Regions from separate parts of the Rhodoferax aquaticus genome, predicted to be linked through region 2. Evidence: riboswitches for the same ligand, from Rfam matches in the RefSeq annotation. Region 2 holds a riboswitch; the other holds the start of a gene.
What was found. Region 2 has a riboswitch for S-adenosylhomocysteine ahead of ahcY (adenosylhomocysteinase). Riboswitches for the same ligand answer to the same signal wherever they lie in the genome.
Positions count from the first base shown of each region.

Region 1 (14,930 bases), 620 kb from region 2:
AGCCACCAATGCGTCGGACGCCGAACTCGCTCTGACTACTAACTCAGCGGAATTGATGGGCTTTTACGACATGGCGCCTAGCTGGCGTCTGGGGGCCGGTGTGCGTGTACTCACATTGGCTGAGGTGACTGGCACAGGTCTGGCTACGGGCCTTCCGGTTGTTGGTCGCTATGAGAGTGAGCCAGGCGCAGTGCTTGAGTTGCAGTACGTCTTGGACTCTACGCCCCCTAAAAAAGGCAATGATCCTGGCCAATTTGGTATCAGCTTGCGCTACGTGAGTGAAACCCTCAAGCCTGTCGCGGGCGGTGCCAGTAAAAATGGGGACCATTCCGAGCTCGGACTGTTCCTGTACTACTAAGCCATCAGAACCTATCCACGGTGTAACTGCAACCCCACTACCAAGGCAATTTTTCATGCAAAAAGTTCAGTGGGGCGTGCTCAGCACGGCCAAGATCGGGGTTCAAAAGGTCATCCCGGGCTTGCAAGGTAGCCAATGGTGCGAGGTGCGCGCCATTGCCTCGCGCAACGCCGCGTCTGCACAAGCGGCGGCTGACAAACTCGGAATCGCCCATGCGTATGGGTCCTACGAGGCCTTGTTAGAAGACCCCGCCATTGAGGTGGTCTACAACCCCTTGCCCAACGATTTGCATGTGCCGTGGACCTTGGCTGCTGCCCGGGCTGGCAAGCATGTGCTGTGCGAAAAGCCGTTTGCATTGACTGCGAACGAGGCCGCGCAACTGCGTGAAGTGGCGGACAAGGTGCACATCATGGAAGCCTTTATGGTGCGTTTCCATCCCCAGTGGCTGCGTGCACGTGAGCTGGTGCGCAGCGGCGCATTGGGTGAGGTGCGCGCCATTCAGTTGTTTTTCTCCTACTTCAACCGCGATGCGGCCAATATCCGCAACCGTCCCGATGCGGGCGGTGGGGCTTTGTATGACATCGGGTGCTATGCCTTGGTGGCGGGGCGGTTTTTGTTTGAAGCGGAACCGTTGCGCGTCATCACACTGCAAGACCATGACCCGCAGTTTGGTACAGACCGGACCACCAGTGCCTTGATGGACTTTGGCCAGGGCAGGCATTTGACGTTCACGGTGTCTACCCAAACATGCCCCTACCAACGGGTGCAAGTCATAGGCACCCAGCAAAGACTGGAGATTGAGATTCCGTTCAACGCCCCGCAGGCGGAAGAAACCCGTCTGTGGGTGCACGACGGAAAAAGCCTGCGCGATGGTGCCCAGCAGGTGGAAAACCTGCCCGCGGCCGACCAGTATGCGCTGCAGGGGGATGCGTTTGCGCAAGTGGTGCGCGGTCTGGTGGCCTTGCCTTACGGGGTGGAAGACGCCATTTTGAACATGCGCATATTGGACGCCATGGTGGCTTCCAGTACTTCGGGAGCTTGGGTGCGCGTTTAGCCCCCAAGTTCGCGCCCCTTGCGGCGCGTTAGCCCTTAAAATCGCGCCATCCAAGGAGCGTTGCAGCGGGAAACTTTGTTCCCGTCAGGCTTGGACAGTGCTTGACCCACCGCAACGACGCTCACCTGGCAAGATGTTTTTTACAGGTGAGATGCATGTCTTCTACAAGTTCCCCCTCTTTAGCTACGTCCGTTGCGCCCATGCTGCTTTCCGGCCTGGAGCCCGTGCGCATTGACGCCAGCTCTTTGTTTGTGAATGTGGGCGAGCGCACCAACGTCACGGGTTCCAAGGCGTTTGCCCGCATGATTCTGAACGGCCAGTTTGAAGAAGCCTTGGCCGTGGCGCGCCAGCAGGTCGAGAACGGTGCGCAAATCATCGACATCAATATGGACGAGGCCATGCTGGACAGCCAGGCGGCCATGGTGCGGTTTTTGAACCTCATTGCCAGCGAGCCTGATATCTCTCGCGTGCCGCTCATGATTGACAGCTCCAAGTGGAGCGTCATTGAAGCAGGCTTGCGCTGTGTGCAGGGTAAGGCGGTGGTTAACTCCATCAGCATGAAAGAAGGCGTAGAAGAGTTCAAACGCCAAGCCAAGTTGCTACGCCGCTATGGGGCCGCCACCGTGGTGATGGCGTTTGACGAGCAGGGCCAAGCTGACACCTACGCCCGCAAGATCGAGATTTGCGAGCGCGCGTACCGCATCTTGGTGGACGAGGTGGACTTCCCCCCAGAAGACATCATCTTCGACCCCAATATCTTTGCCATTGCTACAGGCATTGAAGAGCACAACAACTACGCGGTGGACTTTATTGAAGCCACCCGCTGGATCAAGCAAAACCTGCCCGGCGCCAAGGTGAGTGGCGGTGTGTCTAACGTGTCGTTTAGCTTCCGCGGTAACGACCCGGTGCGCGAGGCCATCCACACCGTGTTCCTGTACCACGCCATTGCTGCGGGCATGGACATGGGCATCGTCAACGCCGGTATGGTGGGCGTGTACGACGACCTGGAACCTGTTCTGCGTGAACGTGTGGAAGACGTGGTGCTCAACCGCCGAGCTGACGCCGGCGAGCGCTTGGTGGACATTGCCGAAACCGCCAAGAGCGGCGCTAAAGACGAGAGCAAGAAACTGGAGTGGCGCGGCACGCCTGAAGCCCCGGCTACGGTGGGCCAACGCCTAAGCCACGCCATGGTGCACGGCATTACCGACTTCATCGTGGCGGACACCGAAGAGGCATACCAAGAAGTGCTGGCCAAAGGCGGACGTCCTTTGCATGTGATCGAAGGCCCGCTCATGGATGGCATGAACATCGTGGGTGACCTGTTTGGCCAAGGCAAGATGTTTTTGCCCCAGGTGGTGAAAAGTGCCCGGGTGATGAAGCAGGCCGTTGCCCACCTGATTCCCTATATTGAAGAAGAAAAACGCCTGGACGAAGCCGCAGGCCGCGATGTGAAGACCAAGGGCAAGATCGTCATTGCCACGGTCAAGGGCGATGTGCACGACATCGGCAAAAACATCGTGACCGTGGTTTTGCAGTGCAACAACTTTGACGTGGTCAACATGGGCGTCATGGTGCCTTGCCATGAAATCTTGGCGAAAGCCAAGGCAGAGGGCGCGGACATCATTGGCCTCTCAGGCCTGATCACACCCAGCTTAGAAGAAATGCAGTACGTGGCGGGCGAGATGCAAAAGGACGACTACTTCCGCATCAAGAAGATTCCGCTGTTGATTGGAGGCGCGACCACCAGCCGGGTGCACACCGCCGTCAAAATTTCGCCCCATTACGAAGGGCCAGTGGTCTATGTGCCCGATGCCTCGCGCAGCGTGAGCGTGGCGCAAAGCCTGTTGGGCGACGGCGTGCAAACCTATGTGGACGAGCTCAACGCCGACTACGACAAGGTGCGCCACCAGCACGCCAACAAAAAGCAAACGCCCATGTGGCCGCTGGCCAAGGCCCGTGCCAACAAAACGCCGGTGGACTGGGCCAGCTTTGCGCCCACGGTCCCCAAGTTCATTGGGCGGCGCGTGTTCAAGAACTTTGACCTGACCGAGTTGGCGCAGTTCATTGACTGGGGCCCGTTCTTCCAGACCTGGGACTTGGCCGGGCCCTTCCCAGCGATTTTGAAAGACGAGGTAGTGGGCACCGAGGCCAGCCGCGTGTTTGAAGATGGCAAAGCCATGCTTAAGCGCCTGATAGAAGGCCGATGGCTGACCGCCAACGCCGTGGTGGCGCTGTACCCGGCCAACAGCGTGAACGATGACGACATCGAGTTCTACACCGACGAGAGCCGCAGCACCGTTGCACTCACCTGGTACGGCCTGCGCCAGCAAACCGAGAAGCAAGAGATTGACGGCGTGATGCGCCCCAGCCGCTGCCTGGCCGACTTTGTGGCGCCCCAAGGAGTTAAGTCAGACTACGCAGGCATGTTCGCGGTGACCGCGGGCATTGGCACCGAAAAGCGCGAAAAGATCTTCTTGGATGCGCACGACGACTACTCCGCCATCATGCTCAAAGCCATTGCAGACCGCTTGGCCGAGGCTTTTGCCGAGTGCTTGCACCACCGCGTGCGGACCGACCTATGGGGCTACGCACCTAGCGAAGCCTTAAGCGCTGAAGAGCTCATTGCCGAAAAATACCAAGGCATTCGTCCAGCCCCCGGCTACCCTGCGTGCCCTGACCACAGCGTCAAGCAAGACATGTTTGCGCTGCTGCAGTGCGAAGACATTGGCATGGCCGTGACCGAGAGCCTGGCCATGACGCCAGCCGCCAGCGTGAGCGGCTTCTACCTGGGGCACCCCGACGCCACCTACTTCAACGTGGGCAAGATTTCGGATGACCAACTCCAAGACCATGTGCGCCGCCGTGGCCGCACTGCCGCCGAGTTGCAGCGTTTGCTGGCACCGAACCTGTAACACAGACGGGCGCACCGTTGATCGGTGCGAGTTGGCGTTGCACGCGGCTGAATCGGTCTAGACGGCACATGTACTGTGCGCAATTAGCTATCAATACTGTAGCTTGCTGCGCCCGATTAGCGGGCGCTTTGGCTTGGTAATTGTCATGACACAAGCCATGGCAACGTGCTATTATTTTTGCCACAGCTCAAACAGGACTTGCGCATGACAACTGCCACCAGTCGCCCGGAGAAACTGCGCTTAGGCGATGTACTGGTGCAGCAACGCCTGATCTCGCAAGAGCAGCTCAAGCAAACCTTGGAGTTACAGCGGACCACCGGCAAGAAAGTGGGGCGCTTGCTGATAGAGACCGGCATCATCACCGAAGAGTTGTTGGCCAACGGCTTGGCGCGGCAGCTGCGCATTCCGTTCGTGAATCTGAAGACCTTTCCGTTTCGCGCGGAAGTCGTCAAATTGCTGGCTGAAGCCAATGCCCGCAGGTTCAAGGCGGTGGTGCTTGAAGACAAGGGCGACCAGTTGCTGGTGGCCATGTCTGACCCGCTCGACCTGTTTGCCTTTGACGAGCTCACGCGCATCCTCAAGCGCAACATCGCCATAGCCGCCGCACCAGAAAGCCAGCTGACCTTAGCGTTTGACAAGCTGTACCGCCGCACCGAAGAAATCAGCGGCTTGGCGCGGGCGCTGGAAAAAGACATCGGAGATGCGGTGGACTTTGGTGAACTCACCGCCAGCGTGGGGCTGGAGGGTGCACCGGTGGTGCGTTTGTTGCAGTCGCTGTTTGAAGACGCCATGCAAGTCGGTGCGTCTGACGTGCACATTGAGCCCCAAGAGGCGGGCTTGCAAATTCGGGTGCGGGTCGACGGTGTGTTGCAAACCCAAACCCAAGCTGACAAGCGCATTGCGGGTGCGCTGACCCAGCGCCTCAAGCTTATGGGTGGTTTGGATATCTCTGAAAAGCGCTTGCCGCAAGACGGCCGCTTCAGCGTGCGGCTCAAAGAGCAAACCATTGATGTGCGTCTGTCGACCCTGCCAGCCACCTATGGCGAATCGGTGGTGATGCGCTTACTCAACCAAGGCATCGGCATGCGCCGCCTCGATGCCATTGGCATGCCTGCGGCCATGCTGGCGCGGTTTCGTGAAGTGTTGGCTCGGCAGTCGGGCATGGTGCTGGTCACCGGGCCTACGGGCTCAGGAAAAACCACCACGCTGTATGCGGCACTGGCGGAAATCAATGCGGATGAACTCAAAGTCATCACCGTCGAAGACCCCGTGGAGTACCGCTTGCCCGGTATCACCCAAGTGCAGGTGAATGACAAGATTGAACTCACGTTTGCCAAGGTGCTGCGCTCCTGCTTGCGCCAAGACCCCGACGTGATCTTGGTGGGCGAAATGCGCGACTCTGCAACAGCCGAAATTGGTCTGCGCGCGGCGATTACTGGGCATCTCTTGCTATCTACTTTGCACACCCGTGACGCCATGAGCACGCCGTTTAGGTTGATGGACATGGGTGTGCCGTCTTACATGGTGGCCACTTCTTTGCAGGCCGTTATTGCACAGCGTTTGCTCCGCTTGAACTGCACCGAGTGCGCGGCTGCGCACACCCCAAGCGCCCAAGAGCAATCATGGCTGGACTCCTTGCAGGTCGGTACACCCACATGGCTGCCCCAAAAAGGCCTGGGATGTTCGGCATGCAACGGGTCTGGCTACTCGGGTCGCCAAGGGGTGTATGAGCTCATGGAAATGGATGTGGAACTGGCCCACAAGGCCACCTTGGCGGATCCCGGTGACTTTATGCGCAGCGCGCGCGAACGCATGCGCGGCCAAAGCATGGCCCACCATGCCTTGGAGTTGGTGAAGGCCGGGCGTACCACCCTTGCGGAAGCCATGCGGGTTGGGTATGACGTTGACGACTTGGATGTAGCAGGCACCCCCTGATGGCCATCTACGCATGGAAGGGGCGCAACAAACGCGGTGAATCCGTGAGCGGCAAGCTCGAGGCCCTGACCGAAGGGGGGGTGGCCGATCAGCTCCTATCGATTGGCATTGCCCCTGTGCAGATTGCTGTGGCAGCCGCTGAGCAAGACGCCAGCACGGAGGGGTGGTGGACCCGGCTGAACCGCCGCCCCGTGGTACTGGAGGATTTGCTGCTGTTCTCCCGCCAGATGTACACGCTGAACAAAGCGGGTGTGCCCATACTGCGCGCGTTTGCCGGTTTGCAAGCGTCGGCCAGCAAGCCTGCCATGGTGGAGCTGCTCCAGGACATACGGGCCAGCTTGGACCAAGGGCGTGAACTCTCTGCGGCCATGGCCAGACACAAAGATCTGTTTGGCAGTTTTTACATTTCCATGATCAAAGTGGGCGAGATGACGGGGCGCCTGACGGAGGTATTTTTGCGGGTGACCGAGCACATGGAGTTTGAGCGCGATGTGCGTGAGCGCATTCGCCAAGCCCTGCGTTACCCCACCTTTGTGCTGATCGCGATGGGCGTCGCGGTGGTCATCCTCAACCTCTTTGTCATCCCTGTGTTTGCCAAAGTGTTTGCCGGTTTCCATACCGAGCTTCCTGTGATTACGCGGGGTTTGTTGGCTTTTTCGGGTTGGATGATTGCTTGGTGGCCCGCGCTGATCGTCGGCATGGTGGGGGCCGTGTTTGCGGTTCGGGCCTATTTGCGTACCCCCAAGGGGCGCTACCGGTGGGACGCCCGCAAGCTCAAACTGCCCATCGTGGGTGAGATCGTGCGCAAGGCTACCTTGGCGCGGTTCGCCCGCAGCTTTGCGCTGTCTAGCCAAAGCGGGGTGCCCTTGGTGCAAGCCTTAACCGTGGTTGCGCAAACGGTGGACAACGCCTTCATTGGCAGCCGTGTAGAGGAAATGCGCGATGGCATTGAGCGCGGCGAGAGCATTTCGCGCTGCGCTGCGGCGACGGGCGTTTTCACACCCGTCGTGCTTCAAATGATTGCAGTGGGTGAGGAAACCGGCGAGCTCGATAGCTTGCTGTTTGAGATTGCAGATATGTACGAACGAGACACCGACTACAGCATCAAAGGGCTGTCCGCATCCATTGAGCCTGTGCTGCTGGGCATTATCGGTGTGCTGGTTTTGCTCTTGGCGCTGGGTGTCTTTTTGCCTTTATGGAACATGGGCGGGGCTGCCATGGGGCGGGGTGGCTAAGGCCACAGCCATGCGCCCCAATCGACTGTTAGCCCCGCTGTGGACCGGGCGTTTGAGAGAGTTGGCTGCTATTCAAACCACGGTAGGCGCCCTGCGAACGGCATTGGCAATGGACTACATGGAGCGTACGGCGCGATCCATGCCTATGTGTGGGGGGGGTGGACTAGTGGCGTTAAGCCCAAATCAAGGGGTTAAACACCGGTCAAACGCACAATGCGTTGGGTCAGCTTAGGTGAAAACGTAGACTTGAATTAGGATGTAGCTTAGCAATCACTTAGGCACCGAGTGTGCGGCTATGCCAAGGGCACGTAGCGGTTTTGAGGGCAGTCGGTTTCATCACATTTATCAACTTGGTGGGCACTATGAAAACAACACAGCGTGGCTTTACATTGATTGAGCTGGTCATGGTCATTGTGATCTTGGGCATCTTGGCAGCGGTGGCGATTCCGAAGTTTGTGGACTTGTCGTCCGATGCTAAGCAGGCAGCACTCAGTGGAACCGCTGGCGCACTTTCATCAGCGGCCTCGATCAACTATGCAAGCTGTGCTGCCAGTAACAATGTCGCTGTGGCAAACAAATGTGTCCAAGTCGCCAAGTGTTCGGACGTGGGTGCCTTGTTGAATCCGAGCGTGACGTTGGCTACCACTTGCAGCACCTCTTCTAACTATTTGACTGCCGACACTGCAGTGACGGGAACAGGTGCCGAGAAGAATGGTGTTTCTCAAGTCTGCACCTTGAACTATGGAACTGGTTCTACCTGTGCTTCGGGTGGGACAGCCACCTTCACGATCATTGGCGCTGCGAACTAACACCGACATGTCTTCAGGCCAAAGCCAGTGAGCGCAACCTCACTGGCTTTGGCTTTTTGCTTGGGGTTGCGCAGTGCATGCACCATCCGTACACGCTAGGTGTGCGGGGGCCGTTGAATGGCGCTGAATGTGTGGCTGGGTTCGCCCGGGTCACGGCCTGTGCAGGTCCTTGTATTTGGAGTCAAAAGAGCCTCTTATTCCTGATGCAATATGCGTAAGCAGCTACTAAACTCATAGCGTTTATCGACCCTAGCATGCCTCAGCCAACTCACGCAATGCATCCTATCCAACGCTGCGGCAGGCGTAGGGCCTTGCAGTGGGGCTTTACCTTGGTCGAGCTGGTCATGGTCATGGTGCTGCTGGGGGTTCTGGCGGTGTTTGCTGCCCCTCGACTGAGCAACACCAATAGTTTCAGCGCGCGAGGGTTTCACGACGAAACGCTCGCCCTGTTGCGCTATGCGCAGAAAACGGCGATTGCACAGCGCCGCAACGTGTGTGTGCAGCTTGACGACACAGGTCTTAGCTTGCGCATTTTTGCGTCAAACCCTGCGGTCGGCACATGCAGTGCGGCCGCGGTACTGCCGCCGCCCAGCACATTGCGCGGCGGCAGTGGTTTGGCGGGGCAGTCCGCTGGGGCTGCGCTCACGGGGTTTCAGTTCACCCCTTTGGGCAGCACGGACCAAGCGGGTGCCATCACCATTTCCATTGCCGACAGCACCCACATCATTGTCGAGGCCAGTACCGGCTATGTCCATGAATAGGCCTCAGCAGCATGGCTTCACGTTGGTGGAGCTGATCATTTTTGTGGTGGTGGTGAGCTTGGGCATGGCGGGCATTTTGTTGGTCATTCAGACCAACGTCAAAGCCAGTGCAGATCCCATGGAGCGCAAGCAGGCCATGGTGTTGGCCGATGCCGTCATGGAAGAAATATTGCAAAAAAGTTTTGCCCGTGACCCCAGCGCCCCGGTGGGTACCAATCGGGCCAGCTTTGACAACGTAGACGACTACAACGGCAAAACGCAGGCGGACTTTACCGATCTTCCTGCTGCCTTGGCAGGCTACACCCTGGCCATTGCAGTAGCTCCGGCGACACTGGAAACTGGAGTCAGTCTGAAAAAAGTGACCGTCACGGTCGCTAGGGGCAGTGCGAGCCGTATCACGATGGTGGGCTACCGTGCGAACTACTAAGCAAGCCGGATTCACCTTGGTCGAGTTGGTCATGGTGATCGTGATACTGGGTGTGCTGGGCAGCATGGTGGCCGTGTTCATGCGCGGCCCCATAGATGCCTACTTTGCCGGTGCCAGGCGCGCTGCCCTGACCGATGTGGCCGATACGGTGGTGCGGCGCATCGCGCGCGATGTGCAAGTGGCCTTGCCCAACAGTGTGCGCCAAACCAACAACCAGTGCCTAGAGTTCATCCCTACCCGTACTGGGGGGCGCTACCGAACGCAGCCCGATGGCACAGGAGCCGGTGACGCCTTGGACTTCTCCACCGCAGATGCCAGCTTTGACATGTTAGGGAGCAACAGCGCAGTCAGTGCGCAGGCCATTGTGGCTGGTGACGTGGTGGTGGTCTACAACTTGGGGATCAGCGGTGCGGATGCCTATAACGCGGACAACACCAGCCCTGTGCTGGGGGTGTCAGCAGGCAGCCTAGCTGGCGAGACCAAGATTCAGATCACGCCCAAGCAGTTTCCGCTGGCGTCTGGCAGTCACCGTTTTCAAGTCATTCCTGCAGACGAAAAAATCGTAGCCTATGTGTGCCGGGGCGGCAACCTGTACCGCGCCACCCACCATGCTTACAGCAGCAGTTGCCCGTCTACAGGCGGAACGCTGATCGCGCAGAACGTGAGCTGTGCCATCACCTACAACGGCTCGGACCTGCAGCGCAATGCCTTGGTGCAACTCACGATGGGCTTCACCGACAGCAGTGGTGAGGTGGTGAGCCTCTACCACGAAGTACACGTGAACAACACGCCATGAGCTGCTGCACTCCCGCCACATGGTCCTCCCGTGCGCAGCAGCACGGTTTTGCAGCGATTGCTGCTATCTTTTTGGTAGTGGTATTGGCCGCTATGGGGGCGTACATGGTCACGTTCTCCAATACCCAGCAGCTCACCTCCGCGCAAGACTTGCAGGGCTCTCGCGCCTATTGGGCTGCGCGGGCTGGCTTGGAGTGGGGTATTGGAGCCGTAGCGCCACAGGCCAGTGCGACTGCCACGTGCCCCAGTTCGCCACAAGCCTTGCCGGCTACGGGCACCTTTGATGGCGGCTTTACGGTGGTGGTGACCTGCACGATGACGAGCTTTAACGAAGCTTCGGCCACTGCCAACGTCAAACTGTTCCAGTTCACCGCAGTGGCGAGCAGTGGCGGATCGGTCGGTAGCGCAGGCTTTGTAGAGCGCAGCCTGAGCGCTGCCTTGGAGAAATAGCAATGCACCTTCTGCCGTCTCTGTCCCACGCCGCGTACTTGCTGTCGCGCCTGCACTGGCTGGTGTGGCTTTACTTGGCGGCGGCAGCCACCCCGGCAGGCGCGGCTACCTATGCCTATACCTCCACCACATTTACCTATGTCACGCCTTCCGCAACGGCGGGCACCGCAGTCTGGAATACCACCAGCAACTCCCCCGGCTGCACCCAGTTTCCCTATGGCGACGATGACTGGGCTGACGTGAGTTTTGGCAGCGGGTTCAAGTTTCGTTTTGCAGGCACAAGCTACAGCGGTTTGCGCATTTACGCCAATGGCATCTTGGCGTTTCCGCCCGATGTGTCAGGCTTTCACCGGGTGTACAACGCATCTGCACTGCCCATTACCTCAGCTTCACCGGTCTTCGGCTGGGGGTGCAGCTTGAGCGCTGTACCCAAAAACATCATGGTGCCGTATTGGCGTGACATCGTGGCGGGTACCGCCCAGAGCACGAGTGGTGCTGCGGTGCGCTATGAGTTGGTGGGCACTGCGCCTAACCGCCGCTTCATCGTGACCTGGAGCAACGTCAAGCTGTATGGCCAAACCGACCGCTACAACTTTCAAGTTCTGTTGCTAGAGGGGCCCAGCAGCCTAGACGGTAACTTCATCTACCAATACACCGTGGGGGCCTCTGATGGGACAGGTGCCTCCGTGGGGGTGCAGGTCAGTAACACCGACTACACCGCGTATTCCTTCAATCAGCCGTTCATTGACCCCTTGCGCGGCACCGCCATACTGTGGTACCCGTCCAACCAACTGGCTGGCAAAGGCGCGGAGTACCGGTTTGACGAGAGCTCATGGACCGGAGCGGTGGGTGAGGTGCGCGATATTTCTGGTAATTCGCAGCATGCCTCGCGACAAGGAGCCGTCACCAACGTGGCCGGCGGCGCTTTGTGCCGAGGGGCTTCGGTTCCGAGTAATACCTCCAACACGGTCATCGATGCCATAGCAACTCCCTTGGTCCCGGGCAGCAAAGGGTCGGTCAGCTTTTGGTACCGCTCCAACGTCAATTGGAATGCAGGCTCCAGCGATGCCATGCTCTTAGACGCCACTACTACGGCATCGCGCCCCTTCTACTTGATGAAACTTGCCAGCGGTGCCTTGCGTTTCACGATGAGTGACAACACCACCCCGAATGCGATCGTGAGCACCGCACAAACCAGCACCAACTACAGCTTTGCGTCAGGCACCTGGCAGCACATTGCGATTACATGGAGCTTCAGTGCCGGGACCAACCAGACCGTGCAACAGATCATTGTGAACGGCGCCTTGGCTACCACCACAGGGAGCACACCATTTCGCAGCACCACCAGTGGCGTGATCGCGGGGCTAAGTACACTGTATGTGGGTGATAACCGCACCTCCGGCGTGACCCCCAGCAACGGCACTCCCAACAGTGCCAATGGCATTGTGGACGAGGTGTACATCTACCCCACTGAAATCAACGCCAGCCAAGCCGCCGCCGACCGCAGCCTGACCCGCACGACCTGTACCAGCCTAGACCACTTTCATATCTTGCATGGCGGAGAGACGGTGAACTGTGGTGGTGCGGCTGCGAGTGTGACCATAACCGCGCACGACAGCGCCCACGCGCCCATTAGCCTGGCCGGTACGACGCTGAACTTGGCGACCAGCACAGGGCGCGGCACATGGTCCAACATCAATGCCATCAACCCGGTCAACACTACGGGCGCTGCCAACAGCGGTACGGCCACCTATGTGTTTTCGGGAGAGTCTCGCGTTGTGTTGGGGCTGGCCAACACCGTATCTGAGAGCGTGAACGTCAACCTGAGTTCAGGCGGGGTCACGGAGCGCTCGGGTACCGCTAGCAGCTGCACAGTACAGGATTACACCTATGGCAGCAGTTGTGACGCCGACCTGTCCTTTGTGGACGCTGGTTACTTGTTCAACGTGCCCAACCACGTGGCCGAGACGCTGCAAACCGTGGCATTCAAAGCCGTCAAGAAGTCTGATAGCAGCACCGCTTGCGTGCCCACGTTTGCCAACCAAACCCGAAGTATCACCTTCACCTGCAGCTACCAAACGCCTGCCACGGGCAGTAGGCCTGTGCGCATCGGTGGATCAGCGCTCAACAGTGGGGCCAGTGCAAGTGCCGCATGTGACAGCACCGGACAAAGCCTTAGCCTGAGCTTTGACTCAGCGGGTTCTGCCAGCTTGGCGGTGCAGTACGCCGATGTGGGCCGCGTCACCCTGAATGCCAGCGAAACTACGGCGGGCGTGACCATGGCGGGCACCGACACCTTTGTCGCAGCGCCCGCGAGTTTTGCCATCTCAGGGGTGACTGCTAGTCCCATCAAGGCAGGGGCAGACTTCAGTGCCACGGTCAGCGCGCGCAACAGTGCAGGGGTCACAACCCCCAACTTTGGCAATGAAACGCCCAAAGAAACAGCCACGCTGTCGTTCACCAAATACCAGCCGACCGGCAGCGCGTCATCCAACGGCGTTTTTTCCGGGGCCTTGGGCAGTTTTGTTGGGGGCAGCGCCAGCGCTAGCAATCTGTCGTGGACAGAAGTGGGGTCGCTGGACCTCACGGCCAGCTTGACTAGCGGCAGTTACTTGGGCAGTGGGTTGACCGCCACGGGCACTACCGGCAGCACGGGAGCCGGGGGGCGATTCATCCCCAATCACTTTGACACCTTGCTTACCCAAGGGTGTGCCGCCGGTGCCTACACCTATTCAGGCCAAGCATTTGCAGTGCAGGTGGTGGCGAGAAACAAGGCCGGCAACACCACGGTGAATTACGACGGCAGTGCCAACACCAGCCCCAATTTCGCCAAAGCAGTCGCGTTGTCGGATGCCAATTCAGCAGCTGGCACCATGGCGTCTAACAGCCTTGCCGCAGGCGCATTCACGGCGGGGGTAGCCAGTGCCAGCCCGGTGTTTACCTTTGCCACCAAGCAAACAGTACCTGCCAGCATCAAGGTCCGAGCGACTGAGACCGCAGCAGACTCGGTAAGCTCCGCTCCGGGTTCTGAAGGGCTGGCCGCACTGCGCAGTGGCCGGGTGCGCTTAGGCAATGCTTATGGCTCTGAGCTCTTGGATCTGCCCGTGTCGTTGCGAGCGGAGTACTGGGGGGGCAGTACCTCGGGTTGGCTGCTCAACACGGCGGACTCTTGCTCCACCACGGTCTTGCAATTTACGCCTGTAGGGACAGATATCACCGCATCGACCTGCGTGCGGGATGCAGTGAATTACAGCGGCAAAGGCTGCTCCGGGGCTGTGCCGGTAAGTAATCGCAGCTTTCTTGAGGGCGGCGTCGTGGGCACCGACAGCAATGGCGTGGCAGGGTTTGCGGGCAATTTCAACTTATGGCTTAAAGCCCCTGGGGCTGGCCGCTCTGGCTCCATCGACATCAGTGCCACGGTGCCCAGCTGGCTGCAGTTTGACTGGAAGGGGGCTGGCCCTGCCAACCCCACAGCCCGTGCCACATTCGGGGTTTACAAAAGCCCATTGATCTATAGACGGGAGAACTACTAGGTCTCTATCAAGAAATAAACGACACAATCCATTACGCCTTTGCGTGCCATGCACACAAGGGTTGGTTAGCTATATAAACTAGAGCAACTGTAGGCATTGGTTCACAACGCATGAAACACACGTTAAGCCTTTTAGTGGTGCCGACCTTCTGGAGGCAGCCTTGAGTCTGCGCTGGCCTTGGAGTCGCTCCAGCTCGACAGACCAGCTGGTGGTGTCTTGGGCCTCTGGCGCATTGGCGTTTGTGCGTGTTCGCCCGCGCAAGGGGGGTGGTTTCGACCTCGTGGCTGCGGGTATAGCGCACCAAGGTGAGCATGGCCTTGACGGCCTAGTCGACCAGTTGGAGGCCCACGATCTCAGAGGACTTAACGCCGCAGTGATGTTGCGGCCTGAGCAATACCAGTTCCTGCAGATTGATGCACCCGCTGTGGCCCCAGAAGAGCTGCGTGCCGCCGCACGCTACCTGATTCGCGACATGGTCCCCACCCACTTGGACGACATCACGCTGGATGTTTTGCGCGTGGGCGACGGTCAGCAAACCGGCACGCGGCATTTGTTTGTGGTGGCCACCACCAACGCAGTCATTCAAGAACTTATGCAGTTGGCACAACGCATGCAATGGCCTGTGCAGGTGATTGATGTGCAAGAGACCGCGCAGCGCAAC
Region 1 is NZ_CP036282.1:4,586,846-4,601,775, reverse strand. Features, by position in the region: gene EXZ61_RS21190 (hypothetical protein) at 1-358, shown strand, start outside; gene EXZ61_RS21185 (Gfo/Idh/MocA family protein) at 414-1,412, shown strand; S-adenosyl-L-homocysteine riboswitch at 1,459-1,542, shown strand; gene metH (methionine synthase) at 1,568-4,324, shown strand; gene EXZ61_RS21175 (GspE/PulE family protein) at 4,529-6,259, shown strand; gene EXZ61_RS21170 (type II secretion system F family protein) at 6,259-7,494, shown strand; gene EXZ61_RS22450 (type II secretion system protein) at 7,857-8,303, shown strand; gene EXZ61_RS21160 (GspH/FimT family pseudopilin) at 8,579-9,064, shown strand; gene EXZ61_RS21975 (prepilin-type N-terminal cleavage/methylation domain-containing protein) at 9,057-9,491, shown strand; gene EXZ61_RS21150 (type II secretion system protein) at 9,478-10,287, shown strand; gene EXZ61_RS21145 (hypothetical protein) at 10,284-10,736, shown strand; gene EXZ61_RS21140 (LamG domain-containing protein) at 10,739-14,269, shown strand; gene EXZ61_RS21135 (hypothetical protein) at 14,430-14,930, shown strand, end outside.
Region 1: linked by a shared signal. The riboswitch ahead of metH (methionine synthase) and the one ahead of ahcY (adenosylhomocysteinase) in region 2 are both predicted to bind S-adenosylhomocysteine.

Region 2 (14,930 bases):
CCAAAACCTTAGGTTGTTGGGCTGCATGGGGATGCTCAGCACCACCGTACACCTTCAACTTCTTGATCATGGCATAACCCAAAGGACCCTTTGGCAACATGCCCTTGACGGCTTTTTCCAAAGCACGACCAGGATGCTTCGCTTGCATGTCGCGGAAACTTGTGGCTGTGATGCCACCGGGATAACCGGAATGGCGGTAGTAGACCTTATCCAGTGTTTTGGCACCGGTAACGCGCAGCTGAGCTGCGTTGATGATGACAATGAAGTCACCAGTATCTACGTGAGGCGTGTAAATGGCCTTGTGTTTGCCGCGCAAACGGAGAGCAACTTCGCTGGCTACTCGTCCGAGGACCTTATCGGTCGCGTCAATCACAAACCACTCGTGCACGACCTCAGCGGGTTTTGCGCTGAAAGTTGACATGAGTTTTCTCTTTAAAAAGAAGGTTTGCTGGGCTCTTTTCCACGGTCGGCGCTCCTCTATTGGGAATCTCTTAGGTGGGTTTCACGCCTTACATAGCCGAAACGATGCAAAGAATGTCTTCGCCGCGGAACCACTAAAGCGCTGCGAAGCCCACGATTATACAAACTAAGCTACGTTTTGACTAGGTTTTTTGGCGCGTGACGCGCTAGTAGATGCAAGCAGGCCACCCCAAATGAGCTCGCACGGGTTACCATCCACCTCTATGTTCAGTTACCGTCACGCCTTTCACGCCGGGAATCACGCCGACGTCCTCAAGCACACCGTGCTACTTGCTGTGTTGCGACATTTAACGCAAAAAGACACGCCCCTCACCGTTTTTGACACACACGCTGGCGCTGGACTCTATCGCCTTGACGGCGACTATGCACAAACCAGCGCAGAGGCTGCAGACGGCTTTGTGAAGTTGGTGCATGCCAAACTATCAGAACCGCTTGCTCCGCTTCTCCAAGACTACGTCGACATGGTGGCCTCGTTCAATGGCAAGGACCAAGTGAAGATTTATCCTGGTTCGCCATTCATCATCCAGCAAGAGTTGCGAGACCGCGACAAGCTCAAGCTTTTTGAACTGCACCCAACAGACTCCAAGACCCTTAGCGCAAACATTGCGCAATTGGAAGTGGGGCGCCAAGTTGCGGTGTTGCGCGAAGATGGTTTTGAAGCGGTCAAGAAGTTCCTTCCGCCGCCGTCGCGCCGAGCGTTACTTTTGTGCGATCCTAGCTACGAGGTCAAGAATGACTATGGGCGTGTCGCCGTCATGGTGGCCGATTCTATGCAAAGGTTTGCAACGGGAACCTATGCAGTCTGGTATCCCATCATCCCTCGTCCCGAAGCGCATGATTTGCCTCGTAAATTGAAGACCTTGGCAACTAAATCAGGCAAGCCATGGCTGCACGCGACCCTGACTGTGAAGTCGAGCAAGCTACTGCAAGATGCTGAAGGTGAGGTAGTACGCCCGGGACTTCCTGCAAGTGGCATGTTTATCATCAACCCACCACACACGCTCAAAGCAGGATTGAAGGCGGCGCTCCCCCAAATGGTGAGCATTCTGAAGCAAGACCAGCACGCCACCTTTACCTTGGATTCAGCAGGATAACAGGCTGCACTGCCGTAAGGTCCGTAAATGGACCCGCTGTGTTCTCGCAAAAGCGACAACACAGCGTCTGGCGAAGAACGAGCTAGGCCTTGCTGTGCAAACCCAGTCGTTGGCACAAAGCCAAGACCGAGGCACTCTGGTTCATGGTGTAAAAATGCAGTGATGGCGCGCCACCTGCGCGGAGTTGTTCACACAAGTCTGTGACTACGTCCAAGCCAAAGGCCTTGATGGACACCACATCATCACCAAAACTCTGAAGTCGCAACCGAATCCATCGCGGAATCTCCGCGCCGCATGCGTCGCTAAATCGCATCAATTGCGTAGAACTGGTGATGGGCATGATGCCTGGAACCACTGGAACATTCAGTCCCAAGGCATCGACCTCTTCTACAAATCGAAAGTAAGCATCCGCGTTGTAAAAGTACTGGGTGATTGCAGAGTTCGCTCCGGCGTTGACCTTGTTTGCAAAGGCCTGTAAATCACTTGCTGGCGATTTGGCTTGGGGATGTACCTCTGGGTAGGCTGCCACTTCAATGTGGAAGTCATCCCCCGTTTCGGTCCGAATAAAGGCGACCAAGTCACTGGCGTAGTGAAACTCGCCGCCTGCACCGTAGCCACTGGGTAAATCGCCTCGCAATGCGACAAGGCGTTTGACCCCCATTGCCTTGAGTATGGTCAACTGCGCACGGACCGTTTCACGGGTGGCACCAATGCACGAAAAATGCGAAGCCGCACTGACCCCCTCGGCCAATATATCCCGAACGGCAGCGAATGTGCCCTCTTGAGTCGATCCTCCGGCACCAAAGGTAACCGAGCAAAACTCTGGCGCTAGGACATAGAGCTGTTGTCGCACTTGCTTGAGTTTCTCGGCCCCTTCGGGCGTTTTCGGAGGAAAAAACTCCAGGCTCAAAGGTAATTGAGACGTTGCAGACATAAACACCTTAGGAATCAAACACCCATCAATTCAGGTTTGCGGGCGTATATAAAAAACTCCCGGTTGCCATCGCCTCCCTCAATCGCGGAATCAAACCAGTCAGACACCAACAGGCCTTCTGCCGCACATGCGTCTCGCAAGCGCTGCTCCACCAGAGGGTACATCGCTGCGTCTTTGACAATGCCGCCCTTGCCTACTTGGCCAGGCTGCAGTTCAAACTGAGGTTTCACTAAAGTGAGGAGATAGCCACCAGGCTTCAAAAAAGGAACCGCTGCGGGCAAGACCAAGGTCTGAGAGATAAACGACAAATCAGCAACAAGCAAGTCAAAGGCCGGCGCAAACTCAGATTCAGCAAGTGAAGTAGCCGCTGCATCTGGGGACAAAGCCTCAGTCGATTCATCAAACTCCGAATCTTCGAAGTCATCTTCCTCAAACTGACCATCAGCGCCCGTACTGTCAGCGTAAGCAGCTATCAAATCAGTAGCATTTAATGAACGCGCATTTACACCCTCTACGCACAAGACCCGAGGATCTTCGCGTAGTTGAGGGTGCAGTTGCGCACTACCTACATCGACGCCCACGACGCTGGCTGCGCCGTGCTGCAGCAGGCAGTCGGTAAAACCTCCGGTAGATTGCCCCACGTCCAAGCAGGCCATTCCTGTGACAGACAGTCCCACATGCTTGAGCGCGGCCTCCAACTTTAGGCCGCCGCGGGACACATAACGTGCTTCGGAGTCGTCCAAAAGTTGGATAGGGGCATCATTTGGAATCTCATCACCGTTTTTGACAACGGTCTTCCATTCCTCCCCAGTGATCGTAGTTCTACGCCACTGCACGCCATCGGCAATCAAACGCTGGGCTTGGGAGCGAGTGCTCGCCAAGCCGCGTACTACCAGAAGTTGATCAGCGCGCATTAGTAACGGTAGGTGTCAGGCTTGTAAGGGCCTTGCTTAGGCACGCCGATGTAGCTAGCTTGCTCGTCAGTCAACTCCGTCAACATCGCGCCAACCTTCTTCAAATGCAAGCGCGCCACTTTTTCATCCAAGTGCTTAGGCAAGACGTAGACCTTACCTTGCTCATAGAAATCGCTGTGTGTGAACAACTCGATTTGGGCAATGGTTTGGTTGCAAAAGCTGTTGCTCATCACAAAGCTGGGGTGACCGGTTCCGCAACCCAGATTCACCAAACGGCCTTTTGCCAACAGGATGATGCGTTTGCCGTCCGGGAAAATGACATGGTCCACCTGGGGTTTGATCTCTTCCCACTCGTATTTTTCGATGGACGCGATGTCAATCTCGTTGTCAAAGTGGCCAATGTTGCACACGATGGCTTGGTCTTTCATGGCCTTCATGTGGTCATGGGTGATCACGCGCTTGTTGCCAGTGGTGGTCACGAAAATGTCGGCTTTGTCAGCCGCGTATTCCATGGTCACGACCTTGTAGCCTTCCATGGCGGCTTGCAGCGCGTTGATAGGGTCGATTTCGGTGACCCACACTTGCGCGCTCAGAGCACGCAAAGCTTGTGCCGAGCCCTTGCCGACGTCACCGTAACCGGCCACGCACGCTACCTTGCCTGCAATCATCACGTCTGTGGCACGCTTGATACCGTCCACCAAAGACTCACGGCAACCGTACAAGTTGTCGAACTTGCTCTTGGTCACAGAGTCGTTCACGTTGATAGCACGGAACATCAGACTGCCGGCAGCAGACATTTCCTTCAAACGGTGCACGCCCGTAGTGGTTTCTTCGGTCACACCGATGATGTGCGCGCTCTTGCGGCTGTACCAGGTGGGGTCTACCGCGAGCTTGGCCTTGATGGCAGCAAACAAGCAGGTCTCTTCTTCGCTGCCAGGGTTGTTCAACACGGACTGGTCTTTCTCAGCGCGTTTGCCCAAGTGCATGAGCAAGGTTGCGTCACCACCGTCATCCAAGATCATGTTGGGACCTTCGCCTTCGGAGCCAGCGGGTCCAAAGTCGAAAATGCGGTGGGTGTAATCCCAGTAGTCCGTCAGGTTTTCACCTTTGTAGGCAAACACGGGAGTGCCGGCTTCCACCAGCGCTGCCGCTGCGTGGTCTTGGGTGGAGAAAATATTGCACGATGCCCAACGGATTTGGGCACCCAAGGCTTGCAGTGTTTCCATCAACACGCCCGTTTGGATGGTCATGTGCAAGGAGCCGGTAATGCGAGCGCCTTTAAGTGGCTGGGCCTTGGCGAACTCTTCGCGAATGGCCATCAGGCCGGGCATTTCAGTTTCAGCGATACGCAACTCTTTGCGGCCCCAGGCGGCAAGAGAAAGGTCAGCAATGACGTAATCGACGTTAGGTGTAAGAACAGCACTCATGTTGGCTCCATGCATAAGTTAAGTGCCACGGATAGGGGTGCAAAGACTCACACCACAAAGACCGTGGGTGAGCGCCGTTGGGGAAGCGCCAAGCAATGGCTGCTTAGCGATTTCCGAGCCTCACCAGCTGTGTTTTTCAGTGCCTAGAAAAACCAATGCGGGCTGCAACGCTCCTCGGAAAGTCGCAATTCTATCTGCATCTGAATTTCTGCACCAGCCCGCTTGCCGATCTAAGCAAAATAGAAGTGGGGCTTTCCCGTACGTTCTAGCACCTAATTACGACAAAGAGAGGAACTTGTTCCGATGATGAGGGCGGGCTGGCGCAAGACTTGGTAGGGTCCAGCTTCCGGGTGCTTGAGAACCCTCACCAGCATATCCCCCATCGTTTGCCCAGACTGGTAGGGCGTGGCTTGGGATACCGTGGTGACGTGCATACCTGGGAGCAGGGTGTCGCTTGGAATGTCACCGTGCACCACCACTGACACATCTGCCCCCACGCGGATGCCAGCATCCATCAAACCGCGTATCACGCCTACGCCACCCAAGTTGTTATCCACAACGATAGCGGTGGGGGGCGCCTCTAAGGCCAATAGCCGTGCGACAGCGCCCAGGCCGCCTCGGCGATCGTTAACACCTGACACTTGATATGACAAGGGGCAATCCAAGCCAGCCGCACGTAAGGCCGCCAGAAAACCCACATGCCGCTGGCTAGCAAAATTCAGCTCCAAAGGGGCGTGTACATATGCAAAGCGTCGATGTCCCAAGCCCAACAGATGGTTGACTGCGAGGTGACTGCCGCGCTCGTTATCAAAGTCAAACCATGAATAATCCGCATGTGTAGACGTTCGGCCATAGGCGACAAAAGGGTAGCCCTTTTCTAGCAGTTGCTCGACGCGCTCATCTTGTACAAACGTGTTGGGGACAATCACGGCGTCTACTCGTCCGCCTCTAAACAAACGCTCGACCATGCTCCACTCGCCTTCATGCTGAGCGACGGCCAGCAATAGATCCAAATGGTCTTGCTCCAAGCGGTCAGACAAGCCACTGGCCATTTCCAAGAACTGGGGATTGCCAAGGTTGTCTACCGCTGCGGAATAGACGATACCAATGGCATCCGCCCGCCCTCGCACCAAACGCCGGGCTCCGGCATCAGGACGGTACCCAAGCGCATTGGCCATGTCTTGCACACGCTGGCGGGTTTGGGCGTTGACGTCTTGGTAGCCGTTCAAGGCACGACTGACCGTAGAGGTCGATAAACCAAGCGCTTTGGCCAACTCTCGAATATTCACACACGGGTCCTCTCATTCGTAGGCAAGTGTAGTAGGACCATCGACTAGCCTAAGCGCTGGCGTTTTGCAAAACCAGAGTGGCCCAATTAAACCGCTGCGACAAAGGCACCACCCCATGGCTTGCAAACCAAAGTGCGCCCTTGCAATCCCGCACCATCCAAGCCACTGCTGGGTAGAAGTGCGGCTTCACCCCATGCTGCGGGCAAGGCAAACGTAGCTTCCGCATCGCTAAAGTTGAACACGCACAGGATCTGCTGCGCACCCTCGCTGCGAACAAATGCCAGCACCTGCGGGTGTGAGGGCAAGAGTTGGAGGCGGCCATTGATCAGCGGTGACTGTTGCTTGCGCCAAGCCAAGAGTTGCCGGTAGAAGTTCAACAAGGAGTCGGGTTGCTGCGCTTGCACGTCAGCGGCCAACGATTGATGCGCGTGGGCCACTGGTAACCAAGGCTTGCTGGTCACCACATCCACCGCAGAGAAACCAAGGTCATCGGCAGAAGCCTGCCATGGCATGGGCGTGCGGCATCCGTCACGACCTTTGAATTCGGGCCACATCGTGATGCCGTAGGGGTCTTGCAGATCTTCAAATGCGATCACAGCCTCGGGCAATCCCAGTTCGTCCCCTTGGTAGATGCAGGGCGAGCCACGCAGACTCATTTGCATCGCCGCAGCCAGTCGCAGCAGTTGAGGGTTGGGTGTGTCTCCGCCCCAGCGTGTTGCAAATCGGGTGACATCGTGGTTAGACAATGCCCAGCATGGCCATCCTCCGCCGGCCAGTTGCTCAAACCGTTCTAACACTGAATGGATGTACGGCGCGCTGTGGGCAGAGCCCAACAAGTCGAAACAATACGCCATGTGCAGCTTGTCACCCCCTTGGGTGTATTCCGCGACGCGTGCCAAGCCGTCGTCATCCCCAATCTCACCGACCATCGTGGTGTTCGGGTATTCGTCCAAAAGCGTGCGCAGGCGCTGCAGAAAAACCAAGTTTTCGGGCTGGCTTTTATCGTGCTTGTGCCATTGCCAACCGTAAGGATTGACGGCATTGACTGCGGGGTCTTCACCCGTAGGCCGGCCACGGGGGGGGTTATCGCGCAACTTCGCATCGTGGAAGTAGAAGTTGGCGGTGTCAAGGCGGTAGCCATCTACCCCTAAATCCAACCAAAACTTCACCGTCCCCAACAGTGCATCCTGAACCTCGGGGTTGTGGAAATTCAGATCAGGCTGGCTGGTCAAAAAGTTATGCATGTAGTACTGGCAGCGCCGTGTATCCCATTGCCATGCGCTGCCCCCGAATATGGACAGCCAGTTGTTAGGAGGGGTTCCATCGCTCTTCGCGTCCGCCCATACATACCAATCGGCCTTGGGGTTGTCTTTGCTGGACCGGCTTTCTACAAACCACGGGTGTTGGTCGGCGCTGTGCGAAAGCACCTGGTCAATCATGACTTTGAGCCCTAAGGCATGGGCGCGCTCAACCAAGGCCCGAAAGTCGGCCAAAGTCCCAAACATCGGGTCAACATCACAATAGTCGCTGACGTCATACCCAAAGTCCTTCATCGGGCTTTTGAAAAAGGGCGACAGCCAGATACCGTCAGCGCCCAGTTGGGCCACGTAATCTAAACGGGCCGTCACACCCGCCAAGTCACCAATGCCGTCGCCATTGCTGTCTGCAAAACTGCGTGGGTAGATTTGGTAAATCACCCCTCCGCGCCACCAATTATTGTTTGCTGCTTTTGTCATTCGATCTCACCCTATTGCAAAAATCATCCACCCTTGACCGAGCCGGAAAGCAGCCCACGAACAAAGAAACGCTGTAAAGAAAAGAACACCATCACCGGCACTGCGATCGACACGAACGCACTGGCCGTCAAGATTTCCCAACTCTCCCCCCTTGAGCCCAACAAGTCATTGAGCTTGATGGTGAGCACAATCTGGTCAGGGGCTTTGCCCAAGAAAACCAATGCGATCAAAAAGTCATTCCATACCCACAAGAATTGAAAGATGGCGAAGCTTGCCAAAGCCGGTATCGACAAGGGCAACACAATGCTGGTGAACACTTGGAAATGGGTGGCACCGTCCATGCGCGCACTTTCAATAATGTCGCGCGGGAGTGCGGCAATGTAGTTGCGCAGCAGATAGATCGCCAAAGGCAATCCAAACGCCGAGTGGGCCAACCATACCCCTAGGTAGGACTTGGACTCAATCCCGAAGCCCGCGCCTACTTGGTTGTACAAGCGCAGCAGGGGGATTAGTGACATCTGCAGCGGTACCACCAACAAGCCGACCACCACAATGAACAGCCACTTGCGGCCTGGAAACTCCATCCAGCTGAATGCATAGGCTGCAAACGCCGCAATCAAAATAGGAATAAACGTAGCCGGAATCGTGACCTTGAACGTGTTTAAAAACGCTTGCCCTACACCTTCAGAGGCAATTACTTTTTCATAGTTTTGCGTGATGAAAACCGGGGGTGACTCTGCAATGTAGAAGATGCGAATGCCCTTGTCTTTTTCATACGGGCCACTCAGCACCAATCGGTATTCGCCGTTGCTTGCCACTGTCAACACGCCGTCGGGCTTTCCATCTTCTTCGTCAAAAATCTGCCCATCTGCCACTTCTACAGCAGCCCCTGCGTCGAACTCGCTAGGCGTTGATGACTTCAAAGAAAACTTCTTGATTTGAATCTTGGCTTGCTCCCCAAACAAGCGGCCCTTCATCACATAGGCATCGCCTTCCTTGAACACGCTTTGTGCCCCACCGGTTCGACGCATGTCGGCACGGGTTTGGGTGGACAAGGCGGTCCACCAGCCACTGGACACCAGTTGCTCTTTGTCCCGAAAGCTAGACACGAGCAAACCAAACGTGGGCAATACCCACACCGCCACGATCACGAGCAGCAGCAGCTGCGCCAAGATAGACGGAAGAGAGAAATACTTTTTCATCGCTGAGCCTCTTCGGTGCGGAAGCGGCGAATATTGAACGCCATCACAGGAATCACGGCAAACATCAGAACCATGGCCAAGGTAGAACTGCGGCCATAGTCGCCACCACCTCTAAACATCCAGTCGTACATCAGGTTGGCCAGCACACTGGTGTCCCATTGCCCGCCAGTCATGGCCATGACAATGTCAAACACCTTGAGTACGGTAATGGTGATCGTGGTCCACACCACCAAGATAGTGGACATCACCTGGGGCACCATGATTTCAAAAAAGATCTGTAGCTCGCCCGCGCCATCAATGCGTGCGGCTTCAATGGTCTCGGTCGGTACGCCGCGCAGCGCTGCCGACAAAATCACCATCGCAAAGCCCGTTTGAATCCAAATCAAAATGGCCATCAAAAAGAAATTGTTCCAAAACGGCACCGTCACCCATGCTTGGGGCTCAAACCCCATGCCCACGGCAATGGCGTTCAAAATACCAATTTGCTCTGACCCCGCACCGCGGTAGTCATACACAAACTTCCAGATCACACTGGCACCTACAAAGCTAATGGCCATGGGCATGAACACCATGGACTTGGCAAAGTTGCCCCACCACACGCGGTCTGCAAGCACCGCCACGATCAATCCAAAAACGGTGGCGAGTGTGGGCACCACCACCAACCACATGAAGTTGTTGCGAATCGTGATCAAGAAACCTTGGTCTACAAATACCCACTTGTAATTGGACAGGCCCACAAACACTTCGCCAGTCGCGTCATACAGCGTCAGGCGAAAGGTCTCTACCAAGGGGTACAGCAGATACACGGTCAGCAGCAATAGCGCTGGAGCCAAAAACAGCCAGGGGCGTACGCTGGAGCGCACTTGCTCGCGACGTACTTTGGAGCCCAAGGGCAGGTGCACGAGTTTGTCGAGCACAAAATTGGAGCCTGCGAAATACAGCAGGCAAAACGCGATGCTGACCACCACGGCGGCAATCGTTTGGAAAATCGGGTTGGTCATGGCAGTCAGCTCGCTCTTAGATCACACTTTCATCCGTTACTTGATGGCGTCCCAGCTCTTTTGGATGTCGTCGGCCACTTGTTGGGCTGACTTGCCGCCGGAGTAATCCACCATGCCTTTCCAGAAGGAGCCAGCACCAATAGCGCCGGGCATCAGGTCAGAGCCGTCAAAGCGGAAGGTGGTTGCGCTCAGCAAAATCTCGCCTTGCTTCTTCAGTGCTTTGGACTTGTACTTGGCCAAATCAACACCTTTGTGCGGTGTCAAGAAACCACCTTCAGCCATCCAGATTTCATGCGCTTGGGGGTGTTGCAAGTACTCCATGAAAGCGCGAGCACCCTTGCTGTCTTTGGTCAGCGTCAGAATGGTGCCGCCACCCAAAACTGGGTTGCCGAGTTTCTTGCTTGCGTACGATGGGAAGTAGAAGAAGTCCGCTTCGTCCGCCTTGCCTTCTGGGAAGAACGCAGGGATGAAACTGGCTTGACGGTGCATATAGCACTTGGGTGGTGAGCCAAACATGCCTTTAGGGCTGTCTTTAAAGCTCACAGTAGCCACAGCCTTGGCGCCACCGTCCACGTAGGCATCATTCTTGGCAAACCAGCCGTAGGCTTCAATCGCGTCCACCACGCGCTTGTCATTGAACTTCACAGTGTTGTTCACCCAACCGTCATACACCTCGGGCGACTGTGTGCGCAGCATGAAGTCTTCCACCCAGTCAGTCGCAGGCCAGCCTGTTGCAGCGTCGCTGCCCAAACCAATACACCAAGGCTTGCCACCGTCGGCGGCAATTTTCTTGGTCAGGTCTTGCAACTCTTCCATGGACTTAGGTACTTTGTAGCCCTTTTCCTTGAAGTTCTCGGGGATGTACCACACCAAGCTCTTCACGTTCACGTTGTAGAAGAAACCGTAAAACTCTTCTTTGCCTGCTTTGTTTTTGTACGTACCCAGGTCAGCCCATGAGCTGCCCGCTGCGTAGTTCTTCTTGACCCAGTCTTTGGTTTTTTCACCCAAAGGCACCAAACCTCCGATTGCGGCCATATTGGCTGCCAATCCAGGTTGCGGGAAGACCGAGATATTGGACGGTGAGCCCGCCTTGATATCGATCACGATTTGCTGTTCCGAGCTTTGTGAGCAGGAATGCTTCACCACAGCGCCGGTTGCTTTTTCGAAGTTGGCGATGACTTTTTTGAGCATCCCCTCTTCGGCCCCTGTCCAAGGACAGGTCATGGTGATGACTTCACCCTTCAGATTGGGCCCCTTGTAGTCAGCAGCCAATGCAGGGCTGACCATGGAAGCCAGTGCCAGTGCGCTAGCACCAGCGATTACGGTTGTCTTAAACATGCCACTCTTCTCCTCTAATAACTCTACGGCCCATCCGCAAAGCAAATTGATATATCGGGGGGTGCGTTCGCGCTACGAAATGCGCTTGCCCGCACTGTCAAAACGGTACAAATGTTCTGGATCGAACCCCAGTGCAATAGCGCTACCGGGAGCGAGCATCAAGGTGCCATCCATGCGGGCAGTGATCTCACCCAAAACACCCGCATCCACATAGGCAAAAGTCTCATTGCCCAGTTGCTCTGAATGCTTCAGCGTGCCCACAATAGGGCCATTGGCGTCGACCTTGAGATGCTCTGGACGCAAGCCCACGGTGCTGGCTGCACTGCGCGATGCAAACTCGCCGGTGATGAAGTTCATTTGTGGCGAGCCAATAAAGCCCGCAACAAACAGGCTCGCAGGGCTGGTGTACAGATCCAGCGGACGCCCCACTTGCTCCACACGCCCCTTGTTGAGCACCACAATCTTGTCGGCCAAGGTCATGGCTTCAATTTGGTCATGGGTCACATAAATCATGGTTGCACCCAAGCGGCGGTGCAGCGTTTTGAGTTCCACCCGCATCTTGGTGCGCAAGGCGGCGTCTAGGTTAGACAGGGGCTCATCAAACAAAAACACCTTGGGGTCGCGCACAATGGCCCGGCCAATGGCCACACGCTGACGCTGGCCGCCGGAGAGCGCCTTGGGCAAGCGGTCTAGATATTCCGTGATTTGCAAGACTGCAGACGCCTCTTTGACGCGGCGGTCAATCTCTGGCTTGGGCACCTTGGCAATCTTGAGCCCAAACGCCATGTTGTCGTACACCGTCTTGTGGGGGTACAGCGCGTAGCTTTGGAACACCATGGCCACACCACGCTGGCTGGACGGCAAGTCGTTCACCCGCTCGCCGGAAATCGACAAGTCGCCGCTAGAAATCTCTTCTAAGCCCGCAATCATGCGCAGCAAAGTGGTCTTGCCACAGCCAGAGGGCCCAACAAACACCACAAATTCGCCGGGCTCAATATCCAAATCGATACCGTGGATCACGTCCAACTTGCCGTACTGTTTTTTGATACCGCGCAAGCGGACATCGGACTGACTCATGAACATTCCCCCAACTTTCTACCCGTTGAAACTTGCCGAAGCCCGTGGCGGTGTACTTAGAAAAACACACATACCGGAACTCCAAAAACGTTTTTGATTGTGCCAAAAACGTTTTTGTACGCGATAGGTGTTTTCCCGGGGTGAAATCCGAGCGTTTGCGACGCCCTTGGATTTAGGTGTTGGTAGCCGCCAAAAGCTTGCGCTCTAGGGCGTCTTGGTCCAAGGTCACTTCACCGTAGGACGCCAAATGCGCACTGACTTGGCGCAATGCGGCGGGCAGGTCTTGGCGGTTGCCCTGCTCAATGCACAGCAAAGTGCGCCGCACGGCTTCTAAAAAGGCGTCTTGCGCGTGGCGCAAGCCGTTGAACGCATGCAGGTTGTCGAATGCCCAACCAATCTTGGTGCAAAAGTTTTCCAGCAAGCGCCGCTGGTAGTCTGCCAGCGGCCAAGGCGGCGACACCAAAATCACAAACTCCCGGTGGTCTGGCGTGCCGACATGCAGCACATAGTGGGGATGTTCTAAGTGGCTGCGGCGTTCTGCAAAGGCCGTTTTGGCAACCTGCAGCAGGGCATCTGACTCAGGAATATGCGCCTCTTTGCCCATGGCGGCATAGTCACCCGTCGCCGCCATGATGACGGGGGCATCACCACTTTCCGCCTGCGACAAAAACAGGCACAACACCCCATTGGCCCCCACGTCCAGCAGGGCCGTAATCTGGTTCAGCACCCCAGATGAAAACTCCCGCAAAGATCGCACGTGGTACAGATCGGTAGATGCCGCCAGTATGCGCTCCAAGCCCTGGCGGCTGCGCTCAATGGTGAGCAAGCCCTCGTAGGCACGCAGCGAGGCGATCACCGTTGTAAACAATTTTTGCCCAGTGAGCTCGGTCTTGTTCTTGTAGTCATTGATGTCGTACTGCAGCACCACGTCACGCTCGGGCGCTTGCCCCGGCTGCCCGGTGCGCAGCACCAGTCGCACCATCTGGTTGTTGAGTTCCTCGCGCACTTGTCGCGCCAAACGCAGTCCGGCGTCTGCCGTCTCCATCACCACGTCGAGAAGTACCAAGGCAATGTCGGTCTCGCGACGCATCACCAGCAGGCCCTCCTTGCCGGAGTAGGCAGACATCAACTGGATTTCACGGTCTTTGTAAACAATGCCAGAGAGCGCGAACCGGGTGGCATTGTGGACATCGGCCTCGTCATCCACCACCAGCACTTTCCAGGGTGGCATAGGTGCGGCTGCGCGTACAGGTGCAGCATCAGGCGCATCGTCGCGCAGCCAGCTTTCGGAGTCTTCTTTATCCATCGACATCTCCCAATCATCGACAACCCGCGGACCAACAATGCGCAGCGCCCCTTGTAAGTTCTCTACGGTTCTGGTGACACAGCCCCCACATCGTAGCGGCCAATGCAAAGCAACACAAACTTAAACCGCAACTTAAACAACGGCTGGGCAAATACGTGATCTGCAGGCGGCGTAAGCGCCGCTAGCGCATGAGCCCGCCATCTAGCCGCACGCAGGAGAAACCGAGCCCAGTGCAGTGCCAGTAAAATTGCGGGCTTGCGCTGTGCTTTTGGACGGGCCAGGTGTTCTGGGCTCACATTTCCAAGCATTCCCCACGGTTTGACTGACGACGGCCGACATTGCGCGCTTATTTCTAAACTGGATTACCTGTGACCTACGCCTCCGAAACCCGCCGCCGCCGCACCTTTGCCATCATTTCCCATCCGGATGCGGGTAAAACCACCCTGACTGAAAAGCTCTTGCTGTTCTCGGGCGCGATCCAGATTGCCGGCTCGGTCAAAGCGCGCAAGGCCAGCCGCCACGCGACCTCCGACTGGATGGAAATCGAAAAGCAGCGTGGCATCTCGGTCGCCTCGTCGGTCATGCAGATGTCTTACCGCGACCACGTGGTCAACCTGCTCGACACCCCCGGCCACAAAGACTTCTCGGAAGACACCTACCGCGTGCTCACCGCCGTGGACTCGGCACTGATGGTGATTGACGCGGCCAACGGTGTGGAAGCCCAGACCCGCCGCCTGATTGAGGTCTGCCGCCAGCGCGACACACCCATCATCACCTTCGTGAACAAGATGGACCGCGAAGTGCGCGAGCCCCTGGACATCTTGGACGAAATCGAACGCGAGCTGGGCATGCCCTGCGTGCCCATGACCTGGCCTGTGGGCCAAGGCAAGCTGTTCGGCGGGATCATCAACCTGCGCACCGAGGCCATGACCGTGTTTGAGAGCGGTAGCGAGCGCCGCCCACAAGACTTTGACACCGTGCCTTTGAACGACGCCGACTCGCTGGCCAAGCGCTTTGGCCACGAGTGGACTACCGCCATCGAAAGCATGGAGCTCGCCACCGGCGCGTCCCCCGCGTGGGACCATGCCGCCTTTTTGGCGGGCAAGCAAACGCCCGTGTTCTTTGGCTCTGG
Region 2 is NZ_CP036282.1:3,961,853-3,976,782, forward strand. Features, by position in the region: gene rplM (50S ribosomal protein L13) at 1-421, opposite strand, end outside; gene EXZ61_RS18365 (23S rRNA (adenine(2030)-N(6))-methyltransferase RlmJ) at 684-1,574, shown strand; gene metF (methylenetetrahydrofolate reductase [NAD(P)H]) at 1,657-2,508, opposite strand; gene EXZ61_RS18375 (TlyA family RNA methyltransferase) at 2,523-3,422, opposite strand; gene ahcY (adenosylhomocysteinase) at 3,422-4,849, opposite strand; S-adenosyl-L-homocysteine riboswitch at 4,912-5,031, opposite strand; gene EXZ61_RS18385 (LacI family DNA-binding transcriptional regulator) at 5,122-6,138, opposite strand; gene EXZ61_RS18390 (alpha-glucosidase family protein) at 6,225-7,874, opposite strand; gene EXZ61_RS18395 (carbohydrate ABC transporter permease) at 7,898-9,076, opposite strand; gene EXZ61_RS18400 (carbohydrate ABC transporter permease) at 9,073-10,077, opposite strand; gene EXZ61_RS18405 (ABC transporter substrate-binding protein) at 10,114-11,415, opposite strand; gene EXZ61_RS18410 (ABC transporter ATP-binding protein) at 11,488-12,492, opposite strand; gene EXZ61_RS18415 (DUF3369 domain-containing protein) at 12,665-13,798, opposite strand; gene EXZ61_RS18420 (peptide chain release factor 3) at 14,167-14,930, shown strand, end outside.